One region of the Paenarthrobacter sp. NPDC089307 genome, then DNA from elsewhere that is predicted to be linked to it. Evidence: riboswitches for the same ligand, from Rfam matches in the RefSeq annotation. Region 1 holds a riboswitch; each other region holds the start of a gene.
What was found. Region 1 has a riboswitch for cyclic di-AMP ahead of AB0N72_RS06940 (M23 family metallopeptidase). Riboswitches for the same ligand answer to the same signal wherever they lie in the genome.
Positions count from the first base shown of each region.

Region 2: it holds a riboswitch for cyclic di-AMP, as region 1 does, so the genes downstream of both, AB0N72_RS14925 (NlpC/P60 family protein) here and AB0N72_RS06940 (M23 family metallopeptidase) in region 1, are expected to answer to the same signal.
Region 3: it holds a riboswitch for cyclic di-AMP, as region 1 does, so the genes downstream of both, AB0N72_RS07990 (hypothetical protein) here and AB0N72_RS06940 (M23 family metallopeptidase) in region 1, are expected to answer to the same signal.
Region 4: it holds a riboswitch for cyclic di-AMP, as region 1 does, so the genes downstream of both, AB0N72_RS13275 (hypothetical protein) here and AB0N72_RS06940 (M23 family metallopeptidase) in region 1, are expected to answer to the same signal.

Region 1 covers NZ_JBFBHE010000002.1:666,136-670,112, forward strand. The annotation lists gene AB0N72_RS06930 (NlpC/P60 family protein) at 1-307, opposite strand, end outside; gene AB0N72_RS06935 (C40 family peptidase) at 402-1,133, opposite strand; cyclic di-AMP (ydaO/yuaA leader) riboswitch at 1,138-1,306, opposite strand; gene AB0N72_RS06940 (M23 family metallopeptidase) at 1,445-2,281, opposite strand; cyclic di-AMP (ydaO/yuaA leader) riboswitch at 2,286-2,526, opposite strand; gene AB0N72_RS06945 (metal-dependent transcriptional regulator) at 2,718-3,413, opposite strand; gene serC (phosphoserine transaminase) at 3,717-3,977, shown strand, end outside.
Region 2 covers NZ_JBFBHE010000005.1:436,361-440,337, reverse strand. The annotation lists gene AB0N72_RS14930 (copper resistance CopC family protein) at 31-663, shown strand; cyclic di-AMP (ydaO/yuaA leader) riboswitch at 814-1,005, shown strand; gene AB0N72_RS14925 (NlpC/P60 family protein) at 1,009-1,797, shown strand; gene AB0N72_RS14920 (FAD-binding protein) at 1,886-2,566, opposite strand; gene AB0N72_RS14915 (universal stress protein) at 2,984-3,977, shown strand, end outside.
Region 3 covers NZ_JBFBHE010000003.1:105,199-109,175, forward strand. The annotation lists gene AB0N72_RS07975 (alpha/beta hydrolase) at 1-494, shown strand, start outside; gene AB0N72_RS07980 (DUF6480 family protein) at 639-902, shown strand; gene AB0N72_RS07985 (ATP-dependent DNA ligase) at 912-1,976, opposite strand; cyclic di-AMP (ydaO/yuaA leader) riboswitch at 2,239-2,391, shown strand; gene AB0N72_RS07990 (hypothetical protein) at 2,406-3,614, shown strand; gene AB0N72_RS07995 (helix-turn-helix domain-containing protein) at 3,803-3,977, opposite strand, start outside.
Region 4 covers NZ_JBFBHE010000005.1:90,816-94,792, reverse strand. The annotation lists gene AB0N72_RS13285 (glycosyltransferase family 39 protein) at 1-147, opposite strand, end outside; gene AB0N72_RS13280 (glycosyltransferase) at 144-1,502, opposite strand; gene AB0N72_RS13275 (hypothetical protein) at 1,684-2,538, opposite strand; cyclic di-AMP (ydaO/yuaA leader) riboswitch at 2,542-2,726, opposite strand; gene AB0N72_RS13270 (HAMP domain-containing sensor histidine kinase) at 2,835-3,977, opposite strand, start outside.

The sequences.
Region 1 (3,977 bases):
GAGCTTCCACCGTGGTGACAACGGGGCGCTCGTAAGAGATGGCAACCGTGGAATCAGCGGCGATGGTGGCCTGGGCAACCGACTGGACATCCAGGGCGGTCGTCGACGTCGATTCGCGGTCCACGTTGGATTCAGCAGCATTGGCGGCGATACCGCTTGTCAGCACCAAACCTGATGCGGCGGCGATGACTGCTGCCTGACGGCCGACGCCACCGGCGTTAGCGGTGACAGCCTTTGCGATGACGGCAAGCGAGCTGGTCTTGGGGGCCTCAGCGCGGTGCCGTGCAACTTTGTTTGCACTGGTCATTGTTTTTCTCTTTCGTATCCGGAGGCAGTTGGGGTACCCACGGGTAGTGGGTCAGCTGGCAGGGGTAGGCCAGCGGGCCCCGAATCGGGTTGTTTTAGCGGAGGGTGAAGAACGAAGACGTGCCGGTGGAAGCCACGGAGTGCAGCAGGGTTCCCTGGCTGGGGTTCAAGGCGCTGATCATCATGCCGTTGCCAACGTAGATGCCAACGTGCGCACCGCCGTTCTGCATGACCAGGTCACCAGGCTGGGGGGTGCTGGTGGGCTTCATCGCCGTCCAGGCATTGACGCGGGGGATGCTGATGCCGGCCTGGGCGTAGACCCACTGGGTGAAACCGGAGCAGTCCCAGCCGTTGGGAGTGGTGCCGCCCCAAACGTAGGGCGAACCGATTCCGGTGTAGGCGATGGCAGCAAGCCCGGAGGCTGCAGCGCTTGAGGCGGATTCCTTGGCTTCGGAGGACTGGGCCGTGAGCGCGGTGGCGTCGTCAGCAGCACGCTCGGTGACTTGGGCCGCACGCTGGACGATCTTGGGGGCTTCCTGGGTGGCCACGGTCGGGCTCTCGAAGGAAACGGTGGCTGTCGGCTCTGCGGTGACCACTGCGGTTGCGGCCAGCTGCTGGGTGCTGGAGACCTCCGACGTGGAAACATCGGTGTCAGCGGCGTGGGCCGGCAATCCGACAGTGAGGACGAGGCCCGAGGCTGCTGCCAGCACGGCGGCCTGGCGGCCTACGGTACCGGCGTTCGAAGAAACAGCTTTCGAAAGAGTGTTCAACGGGTTCGTACGAACCGTTTCAGCGCGGTGGCGCGCAGGGGTAGTGCGTGATGACACGTAGGTAGCCTCTCCCAATGCCTGCGAGGTGAGCTGTCGGATTCGGATGGGAGTCATCCGGCCGCGCTGCTTCACGGGAAACTTTGCGACTTAACCCCAAGGCCTTCAGATGAAGACCAGAAGTGGTTCCCCCGCCCCTGCCAGACGATTTTTGCGAACGGAACTCGAGTGGTGGCAGAGCTAGGCAATCCACTCAAGTGCACCGGCCCCCTAAAAAGCCGATGCGCTCTGAAGGTTATAACAATTGAAAGCGAATGTCACATTCAGGTCACGAGGCCCGTCATCAATGCGAGAGGGCACCATCACGTGGCTTAGAGCCAGCCCATGGGGTCAACGACCTCGCCGTTGACCTGGACCTCAAAGTGCAGGTGGCAACCCGTGGACGCGCCAGTGGTGCCACTCAGGGCTACGGTGTCGCCGCGGTTGACCGTCTGGCCTACCTGGACGTTGAAGGACGACAGGTGGTTGTACGTGGTCTCGAGGCCATTGCCGTGGTCCACGACCACGCGGTTGCCTCCGCCGTACTCGTGCCACCCGGCGAAAGTCACTTTGCCGGCTGCGGCCGCGTGGACGGCGGTACCGCACTGGGCAACGAAGTCCTGGCCGCGGTGGAAGTCACCGGTGCCGCCAGTGAGTGGGCTGACGCGGTAGCCGAAAGGAGACGCGGTCACCAGGGAGTCGAGGGGGCTGCCCAGGGTGCCGGCGGAAGAATCGCGCTGGATGCTGCCTGCAGACTGGGCGCTGAGCAGTTGCTTCAGCTTTCCGTCGGGGTCCGCTGCGGTAGCGACGGCTGCACGGCTGAAGTCGATTTTGGCTGATGCTGCCGCGGAGACCTCGGGCTGGCTGCCTACGGCGCCCGCAACGGAGAGGGCAGACTCGGTCTGGCCCGATTCCGATGTGGCCATGACCGGGCTGGTGGCGGGCAGTCCGACAGTCAGGGCAAGGCCGGTGGCGGCAAGCGCCACTCCGGCTTTCTGCCCGACGCCACTTGCTGCGGCGAAGTCGGCAACCTGGCGCAACGGGCTCTTACGGCGGCGCACCTGGCGTTCGGTGTCGCGGGGCCGGATCTCCGATACGACGCGGGCTGGCCGCAGCTCAGTAGCGGGGCCGGACGCGCGGCGGCGGCCCCTGACGTTCTGCGATGTCAAACTCTGTTCCTCTCTGAAAAGCCTGCGAAGTTAGCTGTCGGATTCGGGTCAGAGAGTTCAAAGACCCGGTCCGCACGAGGCGCTCACGGCACACAGGTATCCCAAGAGGAACATGCGTCAGTGGGCACTTCTGCTGCGGACTTCACCCCAAGGCTGCTTCTTTAGACAGCCGCTTGTGGTTCCCCCGCCTCTGCCAGTAGTGGTGGTTCACCCGATCCGCTGGCAGAGCTCGGCTCCGGATCAGGTAACGCTTTGGTATCGGCGCTAGTAGATAACTATAGGGGATTAAGGCCCTTGGTAATAAATTCGTTATCAACAGGAATACGCGTGCGGCCGCAGGCCCTTATCACCATTCTCCGAAAACCGCAGGTCACACACGCGCCGCAGCACAAAAAGTGAGGTTTGACACGAGGGATTGACGCTGCCGAGCAGGTGGTCAGTTCAGGGACACGAAGACGTGCGCTGCAACTTCGGGAGGCAGCTCCAAGGCCCCTTCAATGCCAGGCACGCGAACGGAGATGTATTCGCCGACGCGTTCAAGGGACACCGGCGCGCCGGGCCGGATTCCGCCCTCGTCCAACTGGGTAAGGAGTTCGGGCTCCACCTGGATGGGCTCGGCCAGCCGGGTAACCACCACCCGGGAGTCGGAGGCGTAGCCGTCCATTGCCTGCAGGAGGTTGACATCGATCCTGGGGAATTGCTGGCCGGTCAGGCCACCCAGCGCTTCCAGTCCAGGGATGGGATTTCCGTAGGGAGACTCAGTGGGGTGTTCAAGGAGTTCGTAGAGCCGGCGTTCGACGCGTTCGCTCATCACGTGTTCCCAACGGCACGCTTCATCGTGCACGTAGGCCCAATCGAGACCGATAACGTCAGCCAGGAGGCGCTCGGCCAAGCGGTGCTTGCGCATGACTTCGGTGGCACGCTTTCGGCCCATCTCAGTCAGTTCCAGGTGGCGGTCGTTGGAGACGATTACCAGGCCATCGCGCTCCATCCGGCCGATGGTCTGGGAAACCGTGGGTCCGGAGTGCCGCAGGCGTTCAGCAATGCGGGCCCTGAGAGCCACGATGTTCTCTTCTTCAAGCTCCAAAATGGTCCGAAGATACATCTCAGTGGTATCGATCAGATCCGTCATCCAGCTCAGCTCTCCTCGAACGCAGTTTCTTGCGTGATCTCCACCGTACCGCGTCCCTTGCCGGGGTGGGCTGTGCCACCGCGATCCCATGAACGCCAACCCCAAGCCTAGCTTATTTAGAGTTACTCCGGATAATTCCGCCCGCATTCCGGTCGCATCCTGTCCGTCCGCGTTCCACGTGGCGGACTATGACAACCGCAGGTTCCTGAGCGCGGGCCTCGTCAGGCAGAATTGGGGTGTCGAAGGGGCAGTTGACGCCACCTGCCACGACCCATCTTGAGCCGATACCCTTTGGAGCCACACGTGAGCGACAACAGCATCACCATACCTGCCGACCTCTTGCCGAAAGACGGACGCTTCGGCGCTGGACCGTCCAAGGTCCGTCCGGAACAGGTCCAGGCTCTGTCCGCCGCATCGACCACCATCCTGGGCACCTCCCACCGGCAGGCACCGGTCAAGAACCTGGTGGGTTCGGTCCGCGACGGGCTGAGCCAGTTCTTCCGCGCCCCCGAAGGCTATGAGGTTGTCCTCGGTGTCGGCGGTTCCACTGCGTTCTGGGACGTC
Region 2 (3,977 bases), on a different contig from region 1:
AACTAAGCCAACACTAGGAGAAACCGCCCCATGCGCACCATCCGCCCGCTTCTGGCCGCCGTCGTCGCCGCCCTTGCCTTCGCCTCCGCCTTGCTGTTTTCCGCGGCTCCGGCGTCCGCGCACGACGTCGCCGAATCCACAGCGCCGGCAAACGGTGCCACCGTGGCTGAAGTGCCGGCGTCGGTCTCCATCACATTTAACAACCGGCCTCTGGCCATTGGATCGGGCGTCTCCGTAACGTCCGGCGGCGAAAACTGGGCAGACGGGCCGGTGGAAATCATCGACAGCCAGGCCGTCCAGAAGCTGCGACCCGGCGCACCGGCAGGGGAGTACACCGTTACTTGGCGGGTTGTCAGCTCCGATTCGCACCCCATCGAGGGCACCTTCAAGTTCACGGCCACCGCCGGAAGTACGACGGCGGGCAGCGGCTCCGCTGCAGCCTCACCATCAGCTTCGGCTTCTTCGGCTGCGGTGCCGTCCGTGGGGACCGCGCCTCCGGGAACGGGAAGCAGCGCGCCCGCCGCAGACGCTTCCCAGCCGTTCCCGTGGAGCATCGTGGTGATAGCAATCGTGGCCGTGGCCCTCGTGATCTTCCTCGCTGTTACAGCACGGAGGAAACTTGCCGCACCTGAAGATGAAAACGGCCCTGGTTCCGCGGAATAGAGCGCTTTTCTACGTAGCTGCGAATATCTCGGTTCGGTTACTGCGACACGCCAAAGCGGCCGTTCCCGTTACTTAAATGTGACTTCGGCGGGATCATCGCGTACGGTGGTACCTGTGCCTGTTCCACGTAGCGGGCACTTCCGGCCTGATTGCCTAGCTCTGCCGCAGTCCGGAATCCGTTCGCAGACAAACCTACGGCAGAGACGGGGAACCCATTTTGGGCCGCTTTCGAGCGTGCCTTGGGGTGAAGTCACGAAGCTTCCGCTGAACAGCGGGAGATAGTGGCCGGGTGACTCCCATCCGAATCCGACAGCTAACCTCGCAGGCATCGGGAGAGGCTCTTTCATGTCTTCACGCATTCTTCGCGGCCGTCGTAAGGCGGACAGCGTACGTCCTAATCCGTTCATCTCCATCTCCAAGGCAGTTGCCAGCAACGCTTCCGGCGCAGGCCGCCAGGCAGCCGTTATCGCAGCAGCTTCGGGCCTCGTCCTGACCGGCTCCGTAGCTGCCCACGCAGCTGAGGCTCCGGTACAGCGCGACTCCAGCCCCGCCACGGTCGCCGAGACCGCCGCCAGCGAGGCTCCCACCAAGGTTGTAACCGCCCTGGCCACGGCCACCGTCAACTTCGAGCGTCCTGCTGTTGCTTCGGTCGCAGCTCCGGTCATCGAAAAGCCGGCCCCCGTTGTTGAGGCCCCCGTGGCCAAGACTGCTACCGTCGCTGCTGCTGCGGCTCCTGTTGCCGCCCAGGCCGCAGTTGCTGCCCCGGCTGTTGCCCCGGCCGCTGCCGCTCCGGTAGCTGCAGCTCCTGCTGCCGGCGGCGTCAACGCTGCCATGGTTGCCTCGGCTTACGCCCAGATCGGCATCATGCAGGACTGCACCGCCATGGTTGAGCGGGCCCTCGGTTCCGCCGGCATCCCGGTGGGCGACCTCGCACCCATGCAGTTCCTGAACTACGGCAAGGTTGTCAGCGACCCCCAGCCCGGCGACATGATCGTCCAGTCCGGCCACGTTGCCATCTACATCGGCAACGGCCAGGCAATCAGCGGTGGCATCAACGGCAACCAGACGGGCATCCACCCGATCAGCTGGTTGACCGCAACGGGTCCCATCACCTACGTACGCGCTGGCGCATAAGCCTCACGCTTCAACGCAAAGGCCGGTGTCTCCGAAGACAGGATCTTCGAAGGCACCGGCCTTTGGGCTTTGAACGCGGTTTGGCAGGTTAGGCGATGGCGATGCCGGGGCCGCCGTGAACGGCCACCTTGGAGGAGATTGCCTGGCCCACTGCCTTGGCCTGCCGCAGGACTTCCTTGGGGCTGGGCGTGATGAGTTCGCCCACGCCCACGAGATGCATTCCCACCGCCCTCATCGCAGAAGCCAGGTTCTGTCCCACGGCGATTCCAAGTTCGGCCAGCATCCGGCGCAGTTGGCTTTGGGCGCAGCGCGTCACCACAATGTGGTCTGCCAGGAGGAGTCCGTTGGCAGTGTGGACAGCCCACTGGCGTGGAGTGGATTCAAGGGGACCGGAGGCGTGCGGCCCGTTACGGGTCATGCTCGCAGCGAGCCCGTAGCCCATGTGCTGGGAAGGGTCCGCGCCCAGGAAATCCAGGCGGACGGCCCTTGTGGTGTTGCGGACGTCGAGGTGGTGGCTGGCGGCGTAGTTGCGCAGGTGGCGGAGAATCTCGTTGCGTTCCTGGATGGACGCGGGATCGGTGACCTCGCAGCGTTGAAGCATCCCGGTATGGACGGCTGGGCCGGAGGCCGACAGGGCGCCGAAGCCATCGACCACTATGGAGCCCACGCCGTAGCGGCTGAGTTCACTGGCAACTGCCAAACCGGACAAACCGGCTCCTATGACCACGGTGGTAGTGCGTTCCGTGCCGGAATCAGGCGCGTGTGACACTGCTTGGTTCCTCCTTGACGTGTGTGCCTTGTGGCATCGCGTGGGATCGCGTCCGAGTTCCCCAAGCGGCCGCAAATAAATGGCCGGAGTGTGCTGTTGGACACGTTCACCGGCCATTCGGTGACTCGAACACTACCGAACTTTTTCACCCATGGATAGCCTCTCCCGGCAGCGTGTTTGGTGCGTTCATCAGGAGCGCAAGATACGCCGTCGGGAACCGAGCCCCGACTGTTATGCACATAGCGCCACCCCGCCTTGATTCGGTCCTGTCGACCGAGAATAGTGGGCATTGGACGGAGAAATTCCAGATTCCTCCGGCCCCGGCCATTGACAATGGAGCCACCAGGGAATCCGATGCGGAAAACCTCTGGCAGAATGGCCGGAACATCAAGCAGTAGGTGGAGAGGCGGGCCCCAAATGGACCAGCACGGCAGACACAGTGAAGAGCCACGGGATGACGAGGGCCTGACGGTAGAACCGGGCGGCATCGTCGTTGGAGTGGACGGTTCGGAACACGGGCAGTGCGCCTTGGTGTGGGCCGCGCGGGAGGCAGAACGCAGGCAGCTTCCGCTGCACATCGTCACGGCCTACTCGGTTCCCATTTTTGCCGCGTCCGGACTGGATGGCGGCTACGCAACCGTGGACGATTCGGTCATCCGCGAGGGCGCAGAAGCCATTGTCCAGCAGGCCATGGACAAGGTCTCCAAGTATTCCATCGACGTCGATGCTTCCGTCGAGAACGGTGACGCCGCGGGTGTACTGCTGGATCTTTCCGCGGAAGCCGCGCTCCTGGTGTTCGGCAGCCGTGGCCGTGGTGGATTTGTGGGCCGGTTGCTCGGATCAGTCAGCAGCGCCTTGCCCGCCCACGCCAAGTGCCCCACAGTTACGGTTCCGCTGTACTGTGCCGATCGCCTTGGCGAGAACACCGAGGACAGGCACATCAAGGCGGAGCACGCCAAATCCGGCCCCCGTGTCGTGGAAAACGTGGTCGCCGTGGGCGTCGACGGCTCAGAGCAGGCGCGTGTTGCCGTGCTCGAAGCAGCTGAGCAGGCCCAACGCATGGGTGCCAAGCTCCGCGTTATTTGTGCTGTGCCGCAGTACAGCGGTTCGCTTGCCTGGGTGCCTGCCCCCTTGGACCGGGACGCTCTGTTCGCCGACATCAAGGTTCAGCTCGAAGCTGGCGTTGCGTGGTTGAAGAGCCATTTCCCGCAGCTGGCCATCGAGACGGAACTCAGGGATGGTTCTCCTGTTGACGTTCTGGTGGAAACGAGCCGCAGCGTGGAATTGGTGGTCCTGGGCACGCGGGGCCGCGGTGGATTTGCGGGCATGCTGTTGGGCTCCACCTCGGACGGCGTCCTGCACCACGCCAAGGGGCCGGTGCTGGTTGTTCCCGACCGGGAGGACCCGCGGC
Region 3 (3,977 bases), on a different contig from region 1:
GGATTGATTCCTACATCCTGGTGGGCCACTCCATGGGGGTGCAGTTCGCTATCGAGGCTGCCCTGCACCGGCCCGAAGCCGCGCGGCACGTGGTGCTGATGGGTCCGGTTGTTGATTCCCGGCACAAGAACCTCATGCGCCAATCCCTCGCCCTGACCCTCGATGGCATCCTTCGCGAGAGCCCGTCGTCCAACTGGATCGTCTTGTCTGACTATCTTCGCTGCGGACCCCGCTGGTACTTCACCGAGCTGCCCGTGATGATGGAATACCCCACGGAGGATCGCCTCTCCCGGATAAAGGTCCCCGTGTTGATTCTGCGGGGAAGCCGCGACCATGTAGCGGGGCCGGAGTGGTCGCTGCGGCTCTCCAGGGCTGTGGCGCAGGGTCGCCTGGTGGAGATTCCCGGCGTCGGGCACGTGGCCCAGCACATGCGGCCCAAGGCCGTGGCAGATGCCATCCGCAGCTTCGTTACCGCTACAACGCAGCACCGCTAAGCGGCCGGCCGCTTGAGCGCTGGGCGCCTGGCCGCTCAGGAACGACGCCGGCGCGCACCCGGGTGCCCTTGTTGGGTTCGGCCGAATCAGGCTAGGCTGGCGGGGCCAGCAAATTAGTAAGTCTGCTTACGAAAGGGTGCCACCATGACCAGCTATGACCCGGAAGACGATCCGCAGACCTTCGGCGTGAGCGGTGCTACCGGACCCATCGACACCACTGCCGAGGCCGACAGCATCCACGAAGACCCCGACATGCGCCAGGACGAGGACGACGACCCCGCATCCTCAGCCAACCCGGACCCCTTGGACGGAAATATCACGGGGCTGGAGCCGGGCGGCGGAGTGCCACCGGGAGAAACCCCGCCCGCCGAAGGCAGCATGAGCAGCGACCAGGGGCACGAAGAGTAGTACCGGCACCTACGGGAGGCTCAATATCTGCCCGAGATCGTACTCGGCAGGTTCTTCCAACTGGGAGTACGTGCAACTCTCAGGGGTCCGGTCCGGCCGCCACCGGCGAAACTGCGTCGTGTGGCGGAACCGATCGCCCTCCATGTAGTCGTAGGCCACCTCAATCACCAGTTCGGGGCGCAGGGGGACGAAGGAGAAGTCCTTGCCGGCACTCCACCTGCTCTGGCCGCCGGGCATCCTCGAACCCCCGGGAGCGTCCTCCTGGCTGGCCCACTCGCCCCAGGGGTGCTCGGCAAACTCCACCTGATACGGTTCGAGCTCAGCCACCAAGGCTTCCCGTTTTGCCATGGGGAATGACGCTACGACGCCCACGTGGTGGAGCCGCCCCGAGTCATCGTAGAGGCCCAGCAGCATCGACCCCACAACCTTCGCCGTCTTGTGCCAGCGGAATCCGGCCACCACGCAGTCGGCGGTGCGTTCGTGCTTGGTCTTGAACATCACCCGCTTGTTCGGCTGGTACGTCCCGTCCAGGGGCTTGGAGAGAATCCCGTCCAGCCCTGCGCCTTCGAGCTGCACGAACCATTCCTGCGCACGCTCCAAGTCGGTCACAGCAGGCGTGACGTAGATGGGTGGCTCGGCTTTGGCCAGTGCCCGCTCCAGGACGGCACGACGCTCCGAAAACGGCTTGCCCGTCAGGTCTTCGTCGCCGAGCGCGAGGATGTCGAAGGCGACCAGGGACGCCGGGGTCTTCTCTGCAAGCATCCGCACCCGGCTGTCCGCGGGATGGATCCTCTGCTGCAGCACCTCGAACTCAAGCCGGTTGCCCTCGATCATGACGATCTCGCCGTCGATCACGCATTTGTCCGGGAGGTTCCGCTTCAAGGCCTCCACGAGCTCCGGGAAATAGCGGGTCATGGGCTTCTCATTGCGGCTGCCCAGGATGATCTCATCCCCATCCTTGAAGACGATGGTCCGGAAGCCGTCCCACTTCGGCTCGTAATGCCCTACCTCGGGGATTGCGGGGACAGATTTGGCGAGCATGGGCGAAATGGGCGGCATCACTGGTAGATCCATAGCTCATGTCTACCGGCCAGTACGGGCAGAAGGCTAGTGTTGGGCCATGGATATCTTGGCCGTGTTGGGGGCAGTCCTCGGAATTCCGACGCTCCTGGCAGGGCTTTCACCAGCCCCGAACCCTAAGCGGTAGGACCCTCCCGCAAGGGGCGACCTACCGCCCGTTACATTAATGTGACTTTACTTTCCGCCTCCTGTACGGTCGTAGGGCGACCCGAATCTCCGCTGGGCCGCTTCTGGATTGACGCCGGGCTCTGCCGCAATCCAGGATCCGCCAGACCCGCGGCAGAGACGGGGGACCCACAGTTTCCCGGGCTTGTTTTCTCCACAAGCCCTTGGGGTGAAGCCGCACCACGCGGCCGGACGGCCTCGTCCGAACCCGACAGCTAACCTCGCAGGCGTTGAGAGGCAACAACCATGTCCCCAACCATGGAAAATTCGCGCCGCGCACAACTGGAGCGCGAGCGCACCAAGCCAACCGGACGCCGTCGGGCCCAACCCAGCGGACAGGTCACCGGAGCAGAAAGTACGACGCCGGAAGCCGCCACCGCGGCAATCCCCACCCAGGTGGCACCAGCCGCAGCCGCCCCCACCACGCGCGCGGCCGCCCGGGCCGCTGAGCGGGAACGGGCAGCCAAGGCCGTGATCGAGCCAGTGGAACCCAACGCAGATCCGGTGGAACCCAACGCGGGCAGCCCTGCCCTCCCCGAACCGGCGACGGCAGCCATTCCAGTGATCGAAGCCGCCGCAGCCCCGGTGTCGACCACGCCGGGTCCTCCAACGGCGGCCATTCCCATCGTCCGGCCTGCCAGCCCGAAACAGGATCTGCCTGAACCGGCCACCGCAGCCATTCCGGTCGTTGCTCCACGCGAGGAAGCCGCCGCAGCATCATCGTCGGCAACAGCCCGCGTCGTGACGCCGGCGCCGGTGACCGCAGCAAGCTTCCGGGCTACATCTGCTTTTGACCGCGAGCCGCAAGCTGTCCTGCAGAAAGCCGCGTCCGTGAAGCACATGAGCCAGCGCATGGCAGTCATTGCAGGCGCACTGGGCTTGGTGCTGACTGCAGGCGGGCTGGGGCAAGCGTTGGAACTTCCGTTCTTCGGGCAGGAATCCCCCACTCAGGAAGCCGGCGGCAGCAAGGACGGCCAGGACCGGCAAACGGGCTCGGCCGCCCCGGCACCCCGCGCTTCCTACACCACGGCCTCCTCCCCATCTTCGTCGGGCTCGGCTTCGTCCCAGGCGGGCCAGCCTGGCACGGTACCGGAGGAACCCGCCGAGGTTTCGCCGTCGTCGGTTCCCTCACCGCACGTCTCGCTGGCTGCCCCTGTCTGGGTCCCCTCGGCGGCCGCTGCGGTGCCGCCAGTTGCGGCGCCAGCGCCCGGAACGGCTACGCCGGCCCCGGCACAGCCTGCACCTGCTCCCAGCGACGTGCCCTCTGACACGGTCACCACACCGCCGGCCACGGCAACCCCGACGCCGACGCCCACACCGGCTCCGCCGACTGCCACTCCGACGCCGACTCCGACGCAGACCGAGACCCCCAAGCCCCGGCCAACCGGCAGTCCCAGCGCCACCGTCAAGCCACAGGCCAGCACCTTGGAATCACTCCTTGACGCCGCCCAAAAGGCGTTGCAGTGAGCACCCGGATGCCCCGCACCAACGTGCACACCGGATGGCATGGCAGGTACTGCAGCAGCAGCCGCACGGCCACCTTCCGGCGCCGGATGGGCCGCTGGAGTTGCCAACGGCTGAAGCGCTCCTAAAGGCTGAAACGAAAGAGGCAGGCACCCACGGTGCCTGCCTCTTCCGCGTTGATTGCCCAAGGTTCAGATCCGGGGCCTCCCGGCCCAGCGTCGCGCCTTCAGCGCAGCGTGCAGTTCGAGGCGGATCGCGCCATTCAACGGATCCGCACCGATAAGTTGGCGGATCCGGCCGAGGCGGTTGTAGATGCTGCTCCTGTGGAGGTGAAGTTTGGCTGCAACGTCCTGAACCGCGCCGTCG
Region 4 (3,977 bases), on a different contig from region 1:
TGTGGCCACCAAGAGTCCGGCGGCGGACGGGCGGACCCAGCGCGCCTGGCAGCCGAACACGATCCGTTGGATTCGCGTTTGCCTGTTGCTTGGGGTCGCGGGGTGGTTGCTTGCGGCCGTATTGCTTGGCTGAAGTGCGGTGATCATTTCGCTGCCACCTCGTTGTCCTCGTCGGTCCTCATGGCAGCGGGCGTAGTTGCTTGTGCCGGCTTTCGGAAGACCCATAACCGGAAGAGCAGGAACCTTGCCGCGGTCGCCACGAGGTTGGCGCCGACTACGGTGGCCACCTCAAGCCAGCGGTCCGGCGTCGTGGTTCCGTGCACCAGGGCGAGCGCACCGGAGGTGAGCGCCAGGCCGATGCCGAACACGATCAATCCCTCAAAGTGGTGCCGGGCAGCGTTCCCGCCGTGGATGCCGAACGTGAAGCGGCGATTGGCGGCGGTGTTGGCAATCGCGGTGATGATCAGCGCCACGAAATTCGCCAGCTGCGGGTCCATGAAGCCGCGGCAGGACAGGAAGATCAGCAGGTAGGCCACGGTGGAGGCGGCGCCGATGAATCCGAAGCGGACCAGCTGCCCGAAAAGGCTGCTGCGTGGCGTCGACTCGGAGGTGCGCGAGGACGCAGGCAGGGGACCGCGGGCCAACGCTGCCCGGAGTTCGGGGACCGGGATGCGGCCCGTCACGAGGTCGCGCGTCAGGCGCGTCATGCCGCGGAGGTCGGCCAGGGCGGTTCGTACGACGTCGACGCTTGAGTTGGGATCGTCCGTCCAGTCCACCGGGACCTCGTGGACTCGAAGGCCGCAGCGCTCGGCCACCACCAGGAGTTCGGTGTCGAAGAACCAGGCGTTGTCCAGGGTGTGCGGCAGCAGCCGGTGTGCCACGTCCGCGCGGATGGCTTTGAAACCGCACTGGGCGTCGGAGAAACGTGCCCCCATCACGGTGTGCAGCAGGACGTTGTAGCTCCGGGAGACGAACTCGCGCTTGGGTCCGCGGACTACGCGGGACGTGCGGGCCAGCCGGGTGCCGATTGCCAGGTCTGAGTGGCCGGAGATCAGGGGCGCCAGGAGCGGTGCCAGAGCGGCGAGGTCAGTGGACAGATCCACATCCATGTACGCCAGGACCGGAGATGGCGATGCCAGCCAGACTTGACGGAGGGCGTTGCCCCGGCCCTTCTCTTCGAATCGCTTGACGGTGAGTTGGGGCAGTTCGCGGGCCATGCGCTCGGCGATCCTAAGCGTGCTGTCCGTGCTGGCGTTGTCTGCCACGGTGATGCGGAAAGTATGTGGAAATGTCTCCGTGAGGTGGACGTGCAGGCGGCGCAGGCATTCCTCAAGGTCCCTTTCCTCGTTGTGGACGGGGATGGTGACGTCCAGGACAGGAACCGTGGTCCGGGTGTCAACGGGAGAGCGCCGCGGCTGCCGAACGGGCAGGGCAGGAGCGGCGGGGTGCCCCGCATGGGCGGGGTTCGGCAGCGCACTGGGGGCGGGATCTATGAGCGTCATGGATCCAGAGTGGTGCCGCCGATTGTGAGGGCTTTAGGCGGAAGCTGTGACATGACTGTGTAACTGTATGGGGCCGTGAGGTTGTGCCGGGATATGCGAAAGCCGCCCCGGTCTCCGCTGCCCGCACCGGTTGGAACTGGTGCGAACGGCGGTAACCGGGGCGGCGATCAAGTTTTCTGGCTTAGTACCAGTTGTTGGCCAAGTGGAAGGCCAGGGCAGCTGACGGGGATCCGTAGCGTTCCTTGATGTAGTTCAGGCCCCACTTGATCTGGGTCTGGTAGTTGGTCTGCCAGTCAGCACCGGCAGAGGCCATCTTGCCGGCCGGAAGCGACTGGACAATACCGTAGGCGCCGCTGGAAGCGTTGGTGGCAGTGGTCCGCCAACCGGATTCCTTCTCCCAGAGCGTGTTCAGCGCCGTCATCTCAGAGGCGCTCCAGCCGTAGCTGCCAAGAATGCTGGCGGCGTAGGCCTTGGCTGCTGCGGGGTCATCCACAGCCTTGGGGGCAGCTGCGGCGGCCGCGGCCTCTGCGGCGGCAGCAGCGGCGTCGGCTGCTTGCTTGGCGGCGGCGTCAGCGGCAGCTTTTTCTGCGGCGGCCTGGTCAGCGGCGGCCTTCTCGGCTGCTGCCTGCGCGGCAGCGGCCTGGTCAGCAGCTGCCTTGTCGGCGGCGGCTTTGTCGGCGGCAGCCTTGTCGGCAGCGGCTTTGTCCGCAGCGGCCTTGGCAGCTGCAGCCTTTTCGTCGGCAGCCTTCTTGGCGGCTGCGGCCTCCTCGGCTGCCTTGTTGTTGCTGGCCTCGGCCGCGGTCCGGGCCTCAGCCACGCGGCTGGCTTCAGGAAGCGTCAGGGCAGCGTTCGCGGCGGTTCCGAGTGAAGCAACGCCCAACGCGGCGGCGATAACGCCAGCCACAACGGACATGCGGTGGCCGGACTTGCCCTCACGGGCGGCCTTCTTGAGGACGGTCTGCGACTTGGTGAGCGGGGCTTCGTTCTGGTCGCGGTGACGCGCGGAATGGCGCGTCTGATCGTTAAATTCAGACATGTGTGATTACCTCTCAGCGCCTGCGGAGTTAGCTGTCGGGTTCGGATGAGGTCATCCGGCCGCGCGTCACGCTGCGGCTTCACCCCTAGGGCCGGCAAATGCCTGGGCCCGGAGACTCTGGGTCCCCCGTCTCTGCCTCGGAGTAAGAACGGACTCCGGGAAGTGGCAGAGCTCGGCGCATCCCGGATGTGGGCCATTTGGGGCGACCCACCCTTTCGACGGTACAGGAGGTTTCCGCAGAAGTCACATTTAGGTAACAGAGATCACGGCGCCGGTGAGTCGCCTTGCTGGATTCGTTACGTTCGTTCGCTGTTGGCGGCGGGGAGGCGAACGGCAAATTCCGTGCGCCCGGGACGGGAGGTCACTTCGACGCTACCGCCATGGGCTTCCACGATCGATTCCACGATCGACAGGCCCAGGCCGGAGGTGCCTTCGGACCCTGATCGGGCGGCATCGGCCCGGGCAAAGCGGGAGAAAATCCGGCCTTGGAAATCCTCAGGAATGCCGGGGCCGTTGTCGGTTACGGTCACTACTGCGCTGCCGTCGGCTGAGAGCATGACGCCGGTGACCACCGTGGTGCCGGCATCCGTGTGCTTCCTGGCATTCGACAGCAGGTTGGCCAACACCTGGTGCAGTTGCGTCGCATCACCGCGGACGGTCACGGGTTCGTCGGGCAGCCTCAGTTGCCAGATATGGTCCGGCGCCATGACTTTCTCATCGCTCACGGTCTCTATCACAAGCTGTGTCAGGTCCACGTCCGTGACTTTCACGGGCTGGCCTTCATCAAGCCGTGCCAGCAGCAAGAGGTCTTCCACCAGCGTTGTCATCCGTTCGGACTGGCTTTGGACCCGCGCAAGGGACTTCCTGCCATCGTCCGTGAAGGTCTCGGTCATCCGCAGCAGCTCGGTGTAACCGCGGATGGCAGTCAGTGGCGTCCGCAGTTCGTGCGAGGCATCGGCCACAAATTGCCGCACTTTGGTTTCGCTTTCCTGCCGGGCTTCCAGCGCACTGGATACGTTGTTCAGCATTTGGTTCAGGGCGTAACCCACGCTGCCCACTTCAGTTCCCGGATGGGAGGCCGACGGCGGTACCCGTACCGCAAGCGCCACCTCACCGGCGTCGAGAGGCAAGCGCGAAACCTTGGTCGCCACCTCCGAGAGCTGCTCCAAAGGCCGCATCGTCCGCCGGATGATCACGGTGCCCACCAGGCCGATCACCACCAGGCCACCAAGGGAAACCAGCACCATGGTCCAGACCAGCGACGCCTCTGCGGCCTGCTTGTCCGCCAAGGGAAGGCCGGTCACGATCACCTCGCCGGAGGTCTCCACTGCCACCAGGCGGTAATCACCGTTGGACAAGGAGCGGTCAACGGCGCGGCTGTCCCGGGGGAGCGAGAGCAGAACCCGTTCGTCGGCGCCTGACAAGGAAACCCGGTTGCC